Regions from separate parts of the Microbacterium croceum genome, predicted to be linked through region 1. Evidence: predicted binding sites of a transcription regulator. Region 1 holds the regulator's gene; each other region holds the start of a gene.
What was found. Region 1 encodes LexA, which represses DNA repair genes until DNA is damaged. Its sites were predicted from a motif close to TCGAACANNTGTTCGA; they were not measured.
Positions count from the first base shown of each region.

Region 2: a site for LexA is predicted at 1,358-1,373, ahead of imuA' (DnaE2-dependent mutagenesis accessory factor ImuA'). Genes of this name have one in related genera too.
Region 3: a site for LexA is predicted at 2,466-2,481, ahead of KZC51_RS17660 (DUF222 domain-containing protein). Genes of this name have one in related genera too.

Region 1 is NZ_JAHWXN010000002.1:36,831-41,460, forward strand. It holds gene hisB (imidazoleglycerol-phosphate dehydratase HisB) at 1-304, opposite strand, end outside; gene KZC51_RS14215 (histidinol-phosphate transaminase) at 301-1,395, opposite strand; gene KZC51_RS14220 (LysM peptidoglycan-binding domain-containing protein) at 1,458-1,820, opposite strand; gene lexA (transcriptional repressor LexA) at 2,131-2,817, shown strand; gene KZC51_RS14230 (arsenic resistance protein) at 2,888-3,850, shown strand; gene KZC51_RS14235 (S9 family peptidase) at 3,889-4,630, shown strand, end outside.
Region 2 is NZ_JAHWXN010000001.1:2,911,007-2,915,636, forward strand. It holds gene KZC51_RS13820 (CYTH domain-containing protein) at 1-497, opposite strand, end outside; gene KZC51_RS13825 (response regulator) at 490-702, opposite strand; gene KZC51_RS13830 (prepilin peptidase) at 758-1,228, opposite strand; gene imuA' (DnaE2-dependent mutagenesis accessory factor ImuA') at 1,384-2,223, shown strand; gene KZC51_RS13840 (DNA polymerase Y family protein) at 2,220-3,758, shown strand; gene KZC51_RS13845 (error-prone DNA polymerase) at 3,758-4,630, shown strand, end outside.
Region 3 is NZ_JAHWXN010000001.1:1,733,512-1,738,141, forward strand. It holds gene KZC51_RS08170 (hypothetical protein) at 1-513, shown strand, start outside; gene KZC51_RS08175 (SDR family oxidoreductase) at 553-1,218, shown strand; gene KZC51_RS08180 (DMT family transporter) at 1,599-1,922, opposite strand; gene KZC51_RS08185 (DMT family transporter) at 1,919-2,302, opposite strand; gene KZC51_RS17660 (DUF222 domain-containing protein) at 2,513-2,983, shown strand; gene KZC51_RS17665 (DUF222 domain-containing protein) at 2,970-3,371, shown strand; gene KZC51_RS17670 (HNH endonuclease) at 3,380-3,853, shown strand; gene KZC51_RS08200 (glyceraldehyde-3-phosphate dehydrogenase) at 4,061-4,630, shown strand, end outside.

The DNA.
Region 1 (4,630 bases):
GGGCATCGCCGTAGCGGGAGATGCCGGACTTGTCGCCCAGCGCCTCGAGGATCGCCTGGCCGAGCACGATCGAGACATCCTCGACGGTGTGGTGCGCGTCGATGTGGGTGTCGCCGGACGCGCGCACCGTGAGATCGGTCAGCGAGTGCTTCGCGAAGGCGGTGAGCATGTGGTCGAAGAACGGAACCGAGGTGTCGATGCGGCTCGCACCGGTGCCATCCAGGTTCAGTTCGAGTTCGACGGTGGACTCCGACGTGCCGCGCACGCGGTTCGCGGTGCGCGGGGTCAGGGCAAGGCTGCTCATGATGCCGAGTCTATCGAGGCCAGCGCGTCGAGGAACGCCGTGGTCTCAGCCTCGGTACCCGCGGTGACACGCAGGTGCCCGGGGATGCCGACGTCGCGGATCAGCACGCCCTGGTCATAGAGCTTCTGCCACGTGGCCTTCGGATCGGCCACCCCGCCGAACAGCACGAAGTTGCTCCATGATTCGTGCGGCGTGTAGCCGAGCGCCTCGAGGGTGGCGGTGATCCGGTCGCGCTGCTCGACGATCTCGTCGACCATGCCGAGCATGACGTCGGCGTTGCGCAGCGCGGCGACGGCCGCAGCCTGCGTCAGTGCACTCAGGTGATACGGCAGCCGGACCAGGCGCAGAGCATCGATGAAGGCGGGATCAGCCGCGAGGTACCCGACCCGCGCGCCCGCGAAGGCGAACGCCTTGCTCATGGTGCGCGAGACGGCCAGACGCGGCCTGCCGTCCAGCAGTGAGAGCGCGGACGGGGCCTCACGCGGGGCGAACTCCTGGTAGGCCTCGTCGACCACGACGATGCCGCGGGCGGCCTCGTACACGGCCTCGACCACGTCGAGGCCCAGCGGTGTGCCGGTCGGGTTGTTCGGCGAGCAGAGCAGCACCACATCGGGATCCACGTCCCGCACCTGGGCGGCCGCTTCCTCTGGGGTGATCGTGTAATCGGGCTGTCGCGTGCCGGCAACCCAGCGGGCGCCGGTCCCCTGCGCGATCAGCGGATACATCGAGTAGGTCGGAGCGAACCCGAAGGCGGTGCGCCCCGGTCCGCCGAAGGCCTGCAGAATGTGTTGCAGCACCTCGTTGGAGCCGTTGCCCGCCCAGATCCCCTCCGCCTCGAGACCGTGGCCCAGATAGGTCGCGAACGCCTCGCGCAGCGTCGTGAACTCGCGGTCGGGGTAGCGATTCACATCACGGATTGCGACGGCGATCTCATCGAGGATGTCGCTGGCCACCTCATCCGGAATCGGATGCGTGTTCTCGTTCACGTTGAGGGCGATCGGCAGCGGCGCCTGCGGGGCACCGTAAGGAGTCAGCCCGCGCAGGTCGTCGCGGAGCGGCAGGTCATCGAGTGAAGCGGTCACCCTTCCCATGCTAGAACGCTCAGCGGGACGCGGTGAGCGTTATGGCAGAGGAACGGTGACGCGGATCACGTTCAGTTCGTGTACTGCGTCGGGATCGACAGGGTCTGACCGATCTGCAGCTCGCCGGTCTGGAGGACGTTCAGGCGGGTGATCTCTCCGATGACCTCGCGGGGGTCGGCGGTCGGCGCGATCTTGCTCGCGATGGACCACAGCGTGTCTCCGGGGAGGACGGTGACCGTCTCGAAGCTGACCGTTCCGGTGCTCTCATTCGAGGCGAGCGCGCTGCCGCCGCTGATCGCGGCGAACGCGATCCCTGCGGCGAGCGGCAGCGCCGCGAGAACGAGCATCACGCGGCGACCGCGCACCGTCAGCCGAAGACGCGTCGCCGGACGGGCCGGGATGACTGCTGCGGTGCCGAAGGTGATGGTGCTCATGGTGTGCTCCTCTGCGTCGCCCCGTTGCCGGGGGAATCAGCCGCCTGCCGCTCGGGCCGGTGGAAGTTGGCGTAGCGTTCGCATCCTGCACTCGGCCGGGAGAGCTGAATGCGAAGCTACGTTCCGAAGATATCTTCGATTTCGAACATCTGTCAAGCTTTCTTCGAAACCGCACCCGCCAATCCGCCGACACGCTCGAACAGATCTTCCAGCTCCGCATGATTCTCGGATACGGTTTCGATAGGAACACCCCACCACGGGCCTCCGACATTCGAAGAGCGGCGTCGGAGACGCGCACCGAAGGAGCATCATGAGCGAGAACTCAGCCCTCGAGCCAGAGGCACCGCGCACGCGCCGTCGGAAGAGCCTGAGTCCCAAGCAGATGGCGATCCTCGAGGTCATCCAGGCCTCGATCGCTCAGCAGGGGTACCCGCCGAGCATGCGCGAGATCGGCGACGCGGTGGGACTCAAGTCGCTCTCGAGCGTTACTCATCAGCTCGGGCAGCTCGAGCTGAGCGGCTACCTGCGACGCGACCCCGGCAAGACCAGGGCGATGGAGGTGCTGATCGACCTTCCCGGCTCCAGCACCGAGAACCCGGCCGATGTGGCGACGCCCGTCGGGGACGCCGCACTCGTGCCACTCGTGGGTCGCATCGCGGCCGGGGTGCCGATCACCGCGGAGCAGCAGGTCGAGGAGATCTTCCCTCTCCCCCGGCAGCTCGTTGGCAAAGGCGACCTGTTCATGCTCAAGGTCTCCGGTGAGTCGATGATCGACGCAGCGATCTGCGACGGCGATTGGGTGGTCGTCCGCTCGCAGAACAGTGCGGAGAACGGCGAGATCGTCGCGGCGATGCTCGACGACGAGGCGACCGTCAAGACCTTCCGTCGACGAGACGGCCACACCTGGCTGCTGCCGCGCAATTCCGCGTTCGAGCCGATCCCGGGCGACGAGGCCACGGTGCTCGGCAAGGTCGTCGCCGTGCTCCGCGCCGTCTGACCCTCGACGGCGCACTCCCTCGACCGAGGTTCGCCGGTGACGCTCCGTCACCCTCGTACAGTGGGAGGCCATGGCTGAGACGACGCGCACCCCCTGGCTGGAGCGGCATCAGGTCGCGCTGTACCTCGCGGCCATCCTGATCGGTGTCGGTCTCGGCCTCGCCGTTCCCGGCAGCGACTCCCTGGAGTTCGCGATCGAGCCGGTGCTCGGCCTGCTGCTGTTCACCACCTTCCTCTCGGTTCCCTTCCGGCGGCTCGGCGAGTCCCTGCGCGACGTCAGGTTCCTCGGCGCGCTCGGCGTGCTCAACTTCGCGCTGGTCCCGCTCGTCGCGTTCGCCCTGTCGCGCCTCGTGGCCGACGATGATGCCCTCCTGGTCGGCGCGCTCCTCGTGCTGCTCACGCCGTGCGTCGACTATGTCATCGTCTTCACGGGTCAGGCCGGCGGGTCCGCGTCGAAGCTGCTCGCGGCCGCTCCGCTGCTCATGCTGGCTCAGATGGTCCTGCTGCCGCTGTATCTGCTGCTCTTCCTCGGCTCGGATGCCCCGCTGATCGACGCGGGTCCGTTCATCCGAGCGTTCGTGCTCCTGATCCTCCTCCCCCTGGGCGCGGCCGCCGTGGTGCAGGCGCTGGCCCGCCGGTTCCCGCTCATTCGGGCGCTCGAGAGCGGGCTGCTCGCCGCGATGGTGCCGCTGATGATCGCGACGTTGACGGTCGTGGTCGCGTCACAGGTACGCGGAGTGGGTGCGCAGTTCGGCGCGCTCGCCCGAGTGGTGCCCCTCTACATCGCCTTCGCGGTGATCCTGGTCGGGCTCGGCATCCTCGTGGCGCGCGCGGCCCGTCTGGATCCGGCGACATCACGCGCGCTGACCTTCAGCGGAGTGACGCGCAACTCGCTCGTGGTGCTCCCCCTCGCCCTCGCACTTCCGGTTTCCCTCGCGCTCGCACCGCTCGTGGTGGTCACCCAGACTCTGGTGGAGCTCGTCGTGATGGTCGCGTTGGTCCGCATCCTGCCCCGGCTGCTCCCCCCGCACTGACCACCGTCGCCGTCTCCCCAGACGAATAGGCTCGACGTATGACTTCGCCTTACGGGTCCTGGCCCTCCCCCTTCTCGGCGGCATCGGTCGCCGATTCCTCGCCCCGCATCGACGGAGCGCGGTTCGTGAGAGACGAGATCTGGTGGGGCGAGTCCGTACCGGCCGAGGGCGGTCGCGTCACCGTACGGTCCTCGACGGGACGGGAAGTGCTGCCCGGTCCCTGGAACGCGCGTTCGCGGGTGCACGAGTACGGCGGAGGCGCCTGGACCGCCGACCGCGATGGCACCCTGTACTTCGTCGAAGCCGCCGATCAGCGCGTCTACCGCCTCACCGCGGATGGCGACCCGGTGCCGCTGACACCGGAGGGCCCGGCGCACGGCGGTCTGCGGTGGCAGCACGGCCGTCTGCTCGCCGTGCGTGAGGATCTGGCATCCGAGCCGCACCGACGCGCGATCGTGATCATCCCGCTGGACGGCTCCGCCTCCGACGACGCGTCGGCGATCCCGACGATCGCCGAAGGCTCCTCCTTCTTCGCGCATCCGGCCCTCTCGCCCGACGGCTCGCGGATCGCGTGGATCGAGTGGAGCGAAGGGCGGATGCCCTGGGATGCCGCGTCGCTGAGGATCGTTACGGTGGACGGCGGCGAGACGGCCACGCTCCCCACTCTGGCCGCACTGCAACCCGAGTGGATCGCCGACGACGTGCTGCTGTATGCCGATGACCCCTCAGGACGCTGGCTCCTCCACCGCCTCAGCCTGGACGGGCTGACCCCGCGCGGCC
Region 2 (4,630 bases), on a different contig from region 1:
GCGGCCGGTCCGAGCTCCATCTCCCATTCGCGCCATTCTCGCTGCGCTCCCCGGCGCAGATCCGTGGCACGGACGCGATCATCGACGAACTCCGCCATGACGCCGTCCGGCCCGGTGAGGAGATAGGCCGTGCGGTCGTTCTCGATGCGCGCGAGCGGACTCAACGGCGCCGTGGTCCAGCGGGCGATCATGGTCGCGACCGCCTCCGGAAGCTCCTCACCCTCACCGAGCGGCCAGCCGAGTTCGAGTCGGCCATCGCCTTCCCGTGGCCCCTTCACGTGCCAGCCCTCGTCCGGACCTCCGGTGCGGCGACGCAGGGCGACGCCGGCGCGGGAGAGCGCTCCGTCGTCGGTGTCGAAGTAGCGAGCGTCGAGTGCGCGCGCCTCACCGGCCGTCACGGCGTCGACTCCCGGGATCCCCTGCCAGAGCGGCAGGGGCGTGGAGACGTCGACGTCGTACTTGCGCTCGACCTCGACCGTGCGAGAGGGCTCAGTCATCCGAAGGACTGATGTCCTCGAGCGCCTCGTCGTACCAGTAGTCGATCTCGGTGGGCCCGTCGTTCGTGCCGGTGTTCGCCGGCTCGCCGCGGCGGTTGTATACCACCTGCGTCTCGCTGTAGGGGACGATCAGCTTGTCGTCCGCATCGCCCAGAGGAATGATCTGCCCGTCCAGCGGGCCGCCGTGAAGTCGCGCGAGTGCCATGACATCACCCTAGCCCTGCCTTCCCCCGACAGCGCCAGCGCCGACGGCGTTCCGCTCAGGTGCAGGCGATGCCCACGACCGCGCCGGCGATCATCCACGGCCCGAAGGCGATGCGCGTCTTGCCGTCCGCACGGCGCAGAGCGATCAGCACCAGCGCATAGAGCGCACCGAGCACGAAGGCCGAGGCGGCTCCGACCGCGAGCGCCTGCCAGCCATGCCAGCCGAGGAGCAGTCCGATGACCACCGCGAGCTTGACGTCGCCGCCTCCCATCCCGGCGGGGCTGAGCAGACGCAGCGCTGCATAGAAGCCGCCGAGGATCAACGCCCCCAGGAGAGCACGGAGCAGGGTGCGCGTCCCTCCGGTGCCGATCGCATCGAGCAGCACGAGCAGGAGCAGCCCCGCCAGGGTCGGCAGCACGATGCGATTCGGCAGCCGATGCGTGCGGACGTCGATCACGATCAGACAGGCGCCGATGCCGGCCAGCGCCAGATGGACGAGGGCCACGAGCACGGTGCGCAGATCCATGTCGGCAGGCTAGGAGATCATCGTCGGATGCGTCCGACGGCTGTGGATAACCGCGACTCGGGTCCGCACGGCAGCATCTTCCGCAATGTCGGATGTACGAATTACCGTGATCATCACCACTTGCTTTATTCGAATATATCTTCGAGGATGGAATCATGGGGATCGGGCTCGATGCGGTGACCGCGCTCTCTCCGACGGGCGACTTCCGCGCCGGAGAGGTGCTGCGGCTGCGCCGTGAGATCAGCCGCATGCAGCGCCGCCGCAGTGACGATGCGCTGCTCCCCCTCGACCCCGCATTCGCCTCGCTGCTGCCGGAGGAGGGGCTGGTGACCGGCACCGCATACACCGTCACGCCCTCGCCGAGCCTGGTGCTCGCCCTGCTCAGCGCGGCCTCCCGCAAGGGGCACTGGAGCGCGGTCGTCGGCATGCCGACCCTGGGCGTGGAGGCCGCAGCCGCCTTCGGCATCGACCTCTCCCGGCTGATCCTCGTCCCCGACCCCGCCGACCGTTGGCTCGCCGCGACCTCGGCCCTCGCCGAGGTCATCCCCCTGATCGTCGTCCATCCGGCGAGCCGCGCGCGCGATGCCGACATCTCGCGTCTGAGCGCGCGTCTGCGCGACCGCGGATGCACGCTGCTGGTCGCCGCCTCCTCCGCCGGCGAATGGCCGCAGAGCGAGGGCTCGATCCACATCGACGACCCGCACTGGCATGGCCTCGGTGCCGGCTGGGGGCTGCTCTCCGACTGCACCGTCACGGTGACCGCCCGCACCAGGCGCGCCCCGATGCCCTCTCGCGTGCAGGTGCGCCTCCCCGGCAACCGCGGCCTGGTGGAGCCGTTGAGCGTCGATGTGTCGAGTTCCGAGCGGCGAGGCCCCGAGCTCACCGCTCTGCCCTCCCTGCCCTCCTTGCCCTCCTTGCCCTCCTTGCCCTCCGAAGCCTCCCCACGGAACACCGCTCCCGACCACGAGCTCTCCTTCTGGGCGGAGGCCGGATGAACGCCCCGCTCCGCGTCCTCGTGCTGTGGTTCCCGGACTGGCCGCTGCGCGCCGCACTCGGTGGGCCGCCGCCGCACCCGCCCACTGCGCTGGTGCAGGCGAACACCGTCGTGGCCTGTACGGCCTCGGCGCGGGAGCACGGCGTGCGCTCGGGGCAACGTCGACGCGTCGCCCAGGGACATCTGTCCTCCCTGCAGGTGCTCCCCCACGATGCCGCGCGGGACGAGCGTGCCTTCCTCCCTGTGCTGCAGCTCATCGAGAAGCACGCGCCAGGGGTCGCCCAGCTCCGACCCGGACTGGCCGTGCTGCGCGCCAGAGGGATCTCCCGTTATCACGGCGGAGAGGCCGCGGCGGCGGATGCCCTCGCCGCTGTCCTCACGGAGGCCGGCCTGCCCGAAGTCCGCATCGGCGTCGCGGACGGCCCCTTCACCGCCGAGATCGCCGCCAGAGGGCCTCGCCCTCGCACGGTCGTCCCCGCGGGGCTGTCGAAGGACTTCCTGGCCCCCTACCCCGTGCAGGTGCTGCGAGACGAGCAGATCCCCGACCTCCTGATCAGACTGGGCGTACGCACGCTCGGCGAGTTCACGGCGCTCCCCGCGATCGAGGTGCGCGACCGCTTCGGCGAGCGCGGAGCCCGCCTGCATGCCCTCGCGGCCGGCGCGGATTCCCAGCCTCTGGTCCCGCGCCCGCCCGACCCCGAGCTGGTGCGCAGCGTGGAGTTCGAGACCCCTCTGGCCGGAGCCGACCAGGTGGCCTTCGCCGTGCGACAGACCGCCGACGGGGTGCTGGTGGCCCTGGGCGAGGCGTCGCTCGTGTGCACCGAGGTCCGGATCGATCTGACCGACGACAACGGACTGGTGTTCTCCCGCACCTGGCTGCACCCCACCTGCTTCGACGCCTCCGATCTGGTCGACCGCATCCGGTGGCAGCTCGAGGCCCTGGCTGCGCAGAACGCGAAGGATCCGGTCGACGAGGCGCGGGCGTTCGGCGGCATCTCCGCCGTGCGCATCGTGCCGGTGGCGGTGGACGACGCGGCGCATCATCAGCCGGGCCTGTTCGGCTCCGGCACCGATGAGCGCCTGCACCATGCCGTCTCGCGGGTGCAGACGATGCTCGGTCACGAGGGAGTGGTCACCGCCGCGCTCTCAGGAGGGCGGTGGCTCGCCGACCGGCAGGTGCTCACTCCATGGGGCGAGCGCCCGGTCGCCCCCCGCGATCCCACTCGTCCCTGGCCGGGGAGCCTGCCCGATCCGCTGCCGGCTGAGGTGTTCCGTCCGCCCCGCCCCATCGGAGTGGACGCGGCAGACGGCAGCACGATCAGCGTCGATGAACGCGGGGCGCTGTCCGCCGCCCCGGCACGGATCAACGGGAGCGTCGTGCAGGGGTGGGCGGGCCCCTGGCCGATCCATGAGCACCGGTGGACGGCGGGCGGAGGCAAGAAAGGGCATCGGCTGCAGATCGTCGATGACCGCAACCGCGCCTGGCTGGTGTTCTGCACCGGCGAGCGCTGGTGGGCTGAGGGGAGGTATCGCTGATGGGCTGGCACAATCCACCGCTGTCCTGGAACGAGCTGGAACGCACGCTCAGTGGAGAGGAGCCCCCTGCGCACCCGACTGTCGCCGAGCCCCGAGGAGCGCGCGCCGACCCCGGGCCGGTGAGCCGAAGACGACAGCGGACCCCACCCGCACCCATCCCCCGCCCCGCGGATGCTGTGCCCTACGCCGAGCTGCACGCGCACTCCTCCTACTCCTTCCTCGACGGCGCCTCATCGCCGGAGGAGCTTCTGGCCGAGGCTGAACGGCTCGGCCTCACGGCTCTGGCACTCACGGATCACGACGGCTTCTACGGGGCTGCCCGCTTCGCCGAGGTCGCCGATCTGATGGAGGCACCGTTGCAGACCGTGTTCGGCGCCGAGCTCTCACTCGAACTGCCCGCTCCGCAGCGGGGCACCCCCGATCCGCTGGGCGACCACCTGTTGGTCCTCGCCCGTGGGATGGAGGGGTATCACCGGCTGTCCGGGGCCATCACCACCGCCCAGCTGCGCGGCGGCGAGAAGGGGCGCCCCGTCTACGACCTCGACGAGCTCGCGGCGAGCGCAGGTGGAGAGTGGACGATCCTCACCGGATGCCGCAAAGGCAGCGTGCGACGGGGACTGGAGAACGGCGATGCCGAGACTCCTCTCCGGCTGCTCGTCGACCTGTTCGGCGCCGACCACGTCGCCGTCGAGCTCTTCGACCACGGCGACCCGCAGGACAGCAGCCGCAACGACGCCCTCGCCGAGCTCGCCACCCGGATGCGTCTGCCGGTGGTGGCGACCAACAACGTGCACTATGCGACGCCGGCCCGCGCCCCGCTGGCCGAGGCCGTCGCCGCGGTGCGGGCGGTGCGCAGCATGGACGATCTCGAC
Region 3 (4,630 bases), on a different contig from region 1:
CCCGCAGCGATGACGCTGATGGTCGCGAGTGCGATCATCACGGTCGCATGCTGCCTCGCGGCCGGACGCTCTGTGCCGTGGCAGGGGCGCCAGTCGGTGATCGTCATGGCGCTCGCGATGATCGGCATGGTCGTCGCGGACGGCGATCCGCGCATCTCTCTGCTCGCAGGAGTCGCACTGCTCGTCTCAGCGATGCTCGGCACGGCCGGGCTGCGCGGCGCGACCGCCGTGCGCGCGTGCTGCCACCGTGCGCTGGGATCGCTCGTGATGGCGGTGTGCGCGTTCGCAGGGGTTGCTCACGGGGCGGAGCCGGTCGAGGTCATGTCCGCACACGGCGCGCATCTGGGCACCGACGCCGTGGCCGTCGCCGCGACCGTCGGGGTGGCGCTGCTGCTGGCCTGGACCGTCGCCGACCGGCTCCGCCCGCACCCGCAGCGCGCTGCCGCTCGCCTGCTCGCCGTCGAGTCGTGGGCGATGACCGCGGGCGTGGTCGTGATGTGGGCGGGGCACTGATCCGAGACCCGGGACCGCCGTCTCCGGTACCGTGGCCGCATGCCCCTCGCTCTGATCACCGGTGCCGGGCGCGCCGACAGCATCGCCGCCGGCATCGTTCCTCGTCTGCGGGCGGCCGGCTGGACCGTCGTCACCAGCGACCTGCGCGACGCCGACCACCCGGCCGACCTCTCCACTCCCGACGGCCCGGAAGAGCTGATCGCCGCGGTGAACCGGGAGCACGGGACCATCTCGGCGCTGATCCTGAGTCACGCGCACGACGTGGAGTCCGGCATCCTCGACACCACGGCCGAGAGCTTCGACCTGCACGTCGCGGTGAACGCCCGCGCGAGCCTGCTGCTCATCGCGGCGTTCGCGCGGCAGGCGGGCGACGACGGCGGCGTGATCCTGGCGCTCACCAGCGACCACGTCACGGGCAACCTGCCGTACGGGGCCTCCAAGGGCGCGCTCGACCGGCTCGTGATCTCGGCGGCGCGCGAGCTCGGCCCGCGGGGGATCTCGGCGAACGTGCTCAATCCCGGTCCGATCGACACCGGCTGGATGGACGACGAGACGCGCACCGGCCTCGGCGACATGACCCCGCTCGGGCGTCTCGGCCGCCCCGCCGACGTGGCTGCGGTCGTGGAGTTCCTGGTCTCCGACGAGGGCCGGTGGATCTCGGGGCAGCTGCTCAAGAGCGACGGCGCGTTCTCAGCGCAGTACTGATCGGATTCGTCGAGAGTGATGCTCGGCTGAGGAACGCCTCGGTGGGGCACTCTAGGTTCTAGGGTGGCCGGTAGTGGGAGGCTCCCTGGAGCCGGGAGCACTGGTTGTCGGGCTAACGGATGGCCGGAGGTTGCAGTTCGCAGGGACCGTTACGCTGCGTCGGACCGCTCGTGCTCAGGCGCTCATCTTGAATGCGTGGACGAGTGGAATCGACGCTGACCGGTCTGCCCACCCGGCCAGCGGACCAGCTGCAGAGCGGGAAGCTCAGTGATTCCGCAGGAGTAAGCCCGCAGTGGCGACCAGCGTGGCCGTATGGAGGTAACGAAGCTTCTCGGAGCCGACGCTGGTGCGCACGCCGCGAATATTTGCGTAGGTGGGTCTCAGTGCCCGCCGCCGAACTCGATCATCGCGACGCCGGCCGCGATGAGGGCGACGCCGACGGCCATCAGTGCCGAGAAGTGGTCTTTGAAGATCACGCGTCCCAGCACCGCCGTCACCGCGACGCCCGCGGCCGCCCAGATGCCGTAGGCGACGCCCACGGGCATCCCCATCGCCAGGATCGTGCCCAGCAGGGTGAACGCGGCGAGGTAGCCGATGACGATCACCGGGATCCAGCGCTTGCGACGGAGCCCTTCCGAGGCGCGCAGGCTCAGGGTCGCGGTGACCTCGCTCGCGATCGCGAAGGCGAGCAGCAGCCAGGTCATGAGGCGACCTCCGGGGTGGAGGGCTGCGCGATCTCCCGCGTGCGCGAGCCCAGCTCGACCAGCAGCACGCCGACCACGATCACGCCCACGCCGATGATCTGCACCGGCCCCAGCAGCTCGCCGAAGAGCACGGTGCCGAGCACCGCCGTCGCCACGACGCCGATCGCAGACCAGATGCCGTACGCGACGCCCACCGGCATGCCGCGGTCGAGGACCACTGACAGCAACCACAGCGAGCCGCTGTAGCCGATCACCACGAGGATCAGCCACAGCGGATGCGTGAACCCCTCGGCGGCGCGCAGCGAGAGGGTCGCCATGACCTCCAGCGCGATCGCGACCAGGAGTGGCGGCCACGCCGAGCGGCGGGGGTGGTCTTTCATCGGGGGCCTTTCGGGATGCGTCCGTGAAGAGAACGTGTCGGATGCTCGCAGGATTCCCTGTCCGATGGGTGAACAGGCCGCGGTGGCTGTCGACTGGCGTTCGCAGACCGTGTCGCGCAGGCGCCTGGGGCATCTCTCGGCATGCCAGTATGCCGACATTTGTTCGAACATAGCTACGACACTCGGGGGTGGTCCGGGATAAAATGAGGTATGTCGAAACTGGTCGGGATGCACGAGGCGCTGGGTCGCCTCGAGGCGGCCTGGGCGGGGGCGGATGACGCGCAGGATCTGTCGCGGGAGCAGTTGGTCGCGGTCGCTGACGCGCTGGGCGTGCTGCGTCGGCACACGGATGCGGTGCTGGCGGAGGTCGCGGCGGGCATCGCCCGGGAGTCGCGGCCGGAGCTCGGCGCGGCGGGTCTGGCGAAGCAGCAGGGTTTTCGGAATCCGGCGGCGCTGATCGCGGCGGCGGCGGGGGTCTCGGCGGGGGAGGCGTCCCGGTTGGTGGCGGTGGGGGAGGCGACCGCGCCTCGGACGGATCTTCTGGGGGCGCGGTTGCCGGCGAAGTACCCGCGGGTGCGGGAGGCGCTGGTCTCAGGGGTGTTGAGCGCGCAGGCGGCTGCGTTGATCATCGGGGGTGTTGGAGCGGTGCCGGGTGGCCGCGGGGCCGGTGCGGATCGTTGAGGGGGAGCGGGTGCTGGTGGATGCGGCGGCCGGGCTGGCGGTGGATGCGGTGCGCAAGCTGGTCGTGCGGGCGGAGGCCTGGTTGGACCCCGATGGTGTCGCACCGCGCGAGGAAGAGGCGCGGGCGCGGCGGTCGGTGACGATGTTCGAGCGGGACGGGATGGTGCACCTGAATGCCCGCCTGGATGCGGAGAGTGCGGCGCCGGTGGTCACGGCGGTGCGGGGGTTCGTGTCGGCGGCGTTCGCGGCCCGCACGGACGCCCCGGACCCCGACGCCCCCGATGCGGATCAGCGCACGGTGGCGATGGTCCAGGCCGACGCGCTGGTCGCGTTCTGCGCGCACGTGCTCGGCTGTGAGGCGCGGGTGCCGGTGGCGGGGCGACGGTGATCGTGCGGATGACCCTGGACGACCTGGAATCCGGTACCGGGTCGGCGACGGTCGACGGGATCGAGACCCCGGTCAGTGTCGGGGCGGCGCGGCGGATGGCCGCCGGGGGTGGGGTGATCCCCTGGGTGATGGGCTCGGACAGCGAGATCCTCGACTGGGGGCGGGAGAAACGCCTGTTCACCCGAGCGCAACGGTTGGCGTTGGTGGAACGCGATGGCGGGTGTGCGATGTGCGGGTTGCCGCCGGAGATGACGAGAGTGCATCACATCCGATGGTGGCAGAGGGATGCGGGGCCGACGGACCTGTCCAACGGGGTGCTGCTGTGTGAGACGTGTCATCACCGCATCCACGACAACGACTGGGAGATCCGCGTCGACGGTACAGGGGTCACCGCCCGCGTCTGGTTCATCCCGCCCCGGTACGTCGACCCCGCCCGCACCCCGCGACTCGGTGGCCGAGGCCGCTTCGACATCGCCGCCTGAGCCTGTGTGGATCGATATCGCTGCCTGCGCGGCGCGCGGCTTCGCCGGCTGAACGTCCGGGTGGGCATCGACCGGGCGTGGGTCGGCAAATGTCGACGATTCGGATCACCGGGGCCTGCCCGCGTACGCTGGAGGCATCCCCCGAAGCTCACCCGGCAACCTGCGCGCCGGCGATCTCGGTGCGCGCTCACACATGCAAGGACGCAGATGAACGATTCCGCCGCACACGGCGACGACTGGACGACGCGAGAAGAACTGGCGGAGCGGATGATCCCGCTCATCGGCTCACTCAAGCGCGAGCACGACGTGGTCACGTCGCTGCACGGGCATCGGCTGCTGGGACTGTCGGCTACCGGCCTGGTCGAGGTGCACGAGCGGGTCGCCCAGCTCGGGCACGAGACGCTCCCGCTCGACGACACGCTCGCCGTGCTCGAAGCGATCCACGCGCTTGCCCCCGGGGCGTCGTCGCTCGATGTCGCGCGCCTGGCGGAGGGCCACGCGTCGAGCGATCTCCCGCTCGACGCCTATCTCGCGGAGGCGCTCGCCCCGGCGATCGGCGCTGTCGTGGCCGCGCCCACCGATGTCGTGCTCTACGGCTTCGGGCGCATCGGCCGCCTGCTCGCCCGCATCCTGATCGCCCACACAGGCGGCGGCAGCGGACTGCGACTGCGCGCGATCGTCGTACGCCGCGGCTCCGAGAACGATCTCGTCAAGCGCGCATCCCTCCTGCTGCGCGACTCGGTGCATGGCCGCTTCGCCGGCTCGGTCACGGTCGAT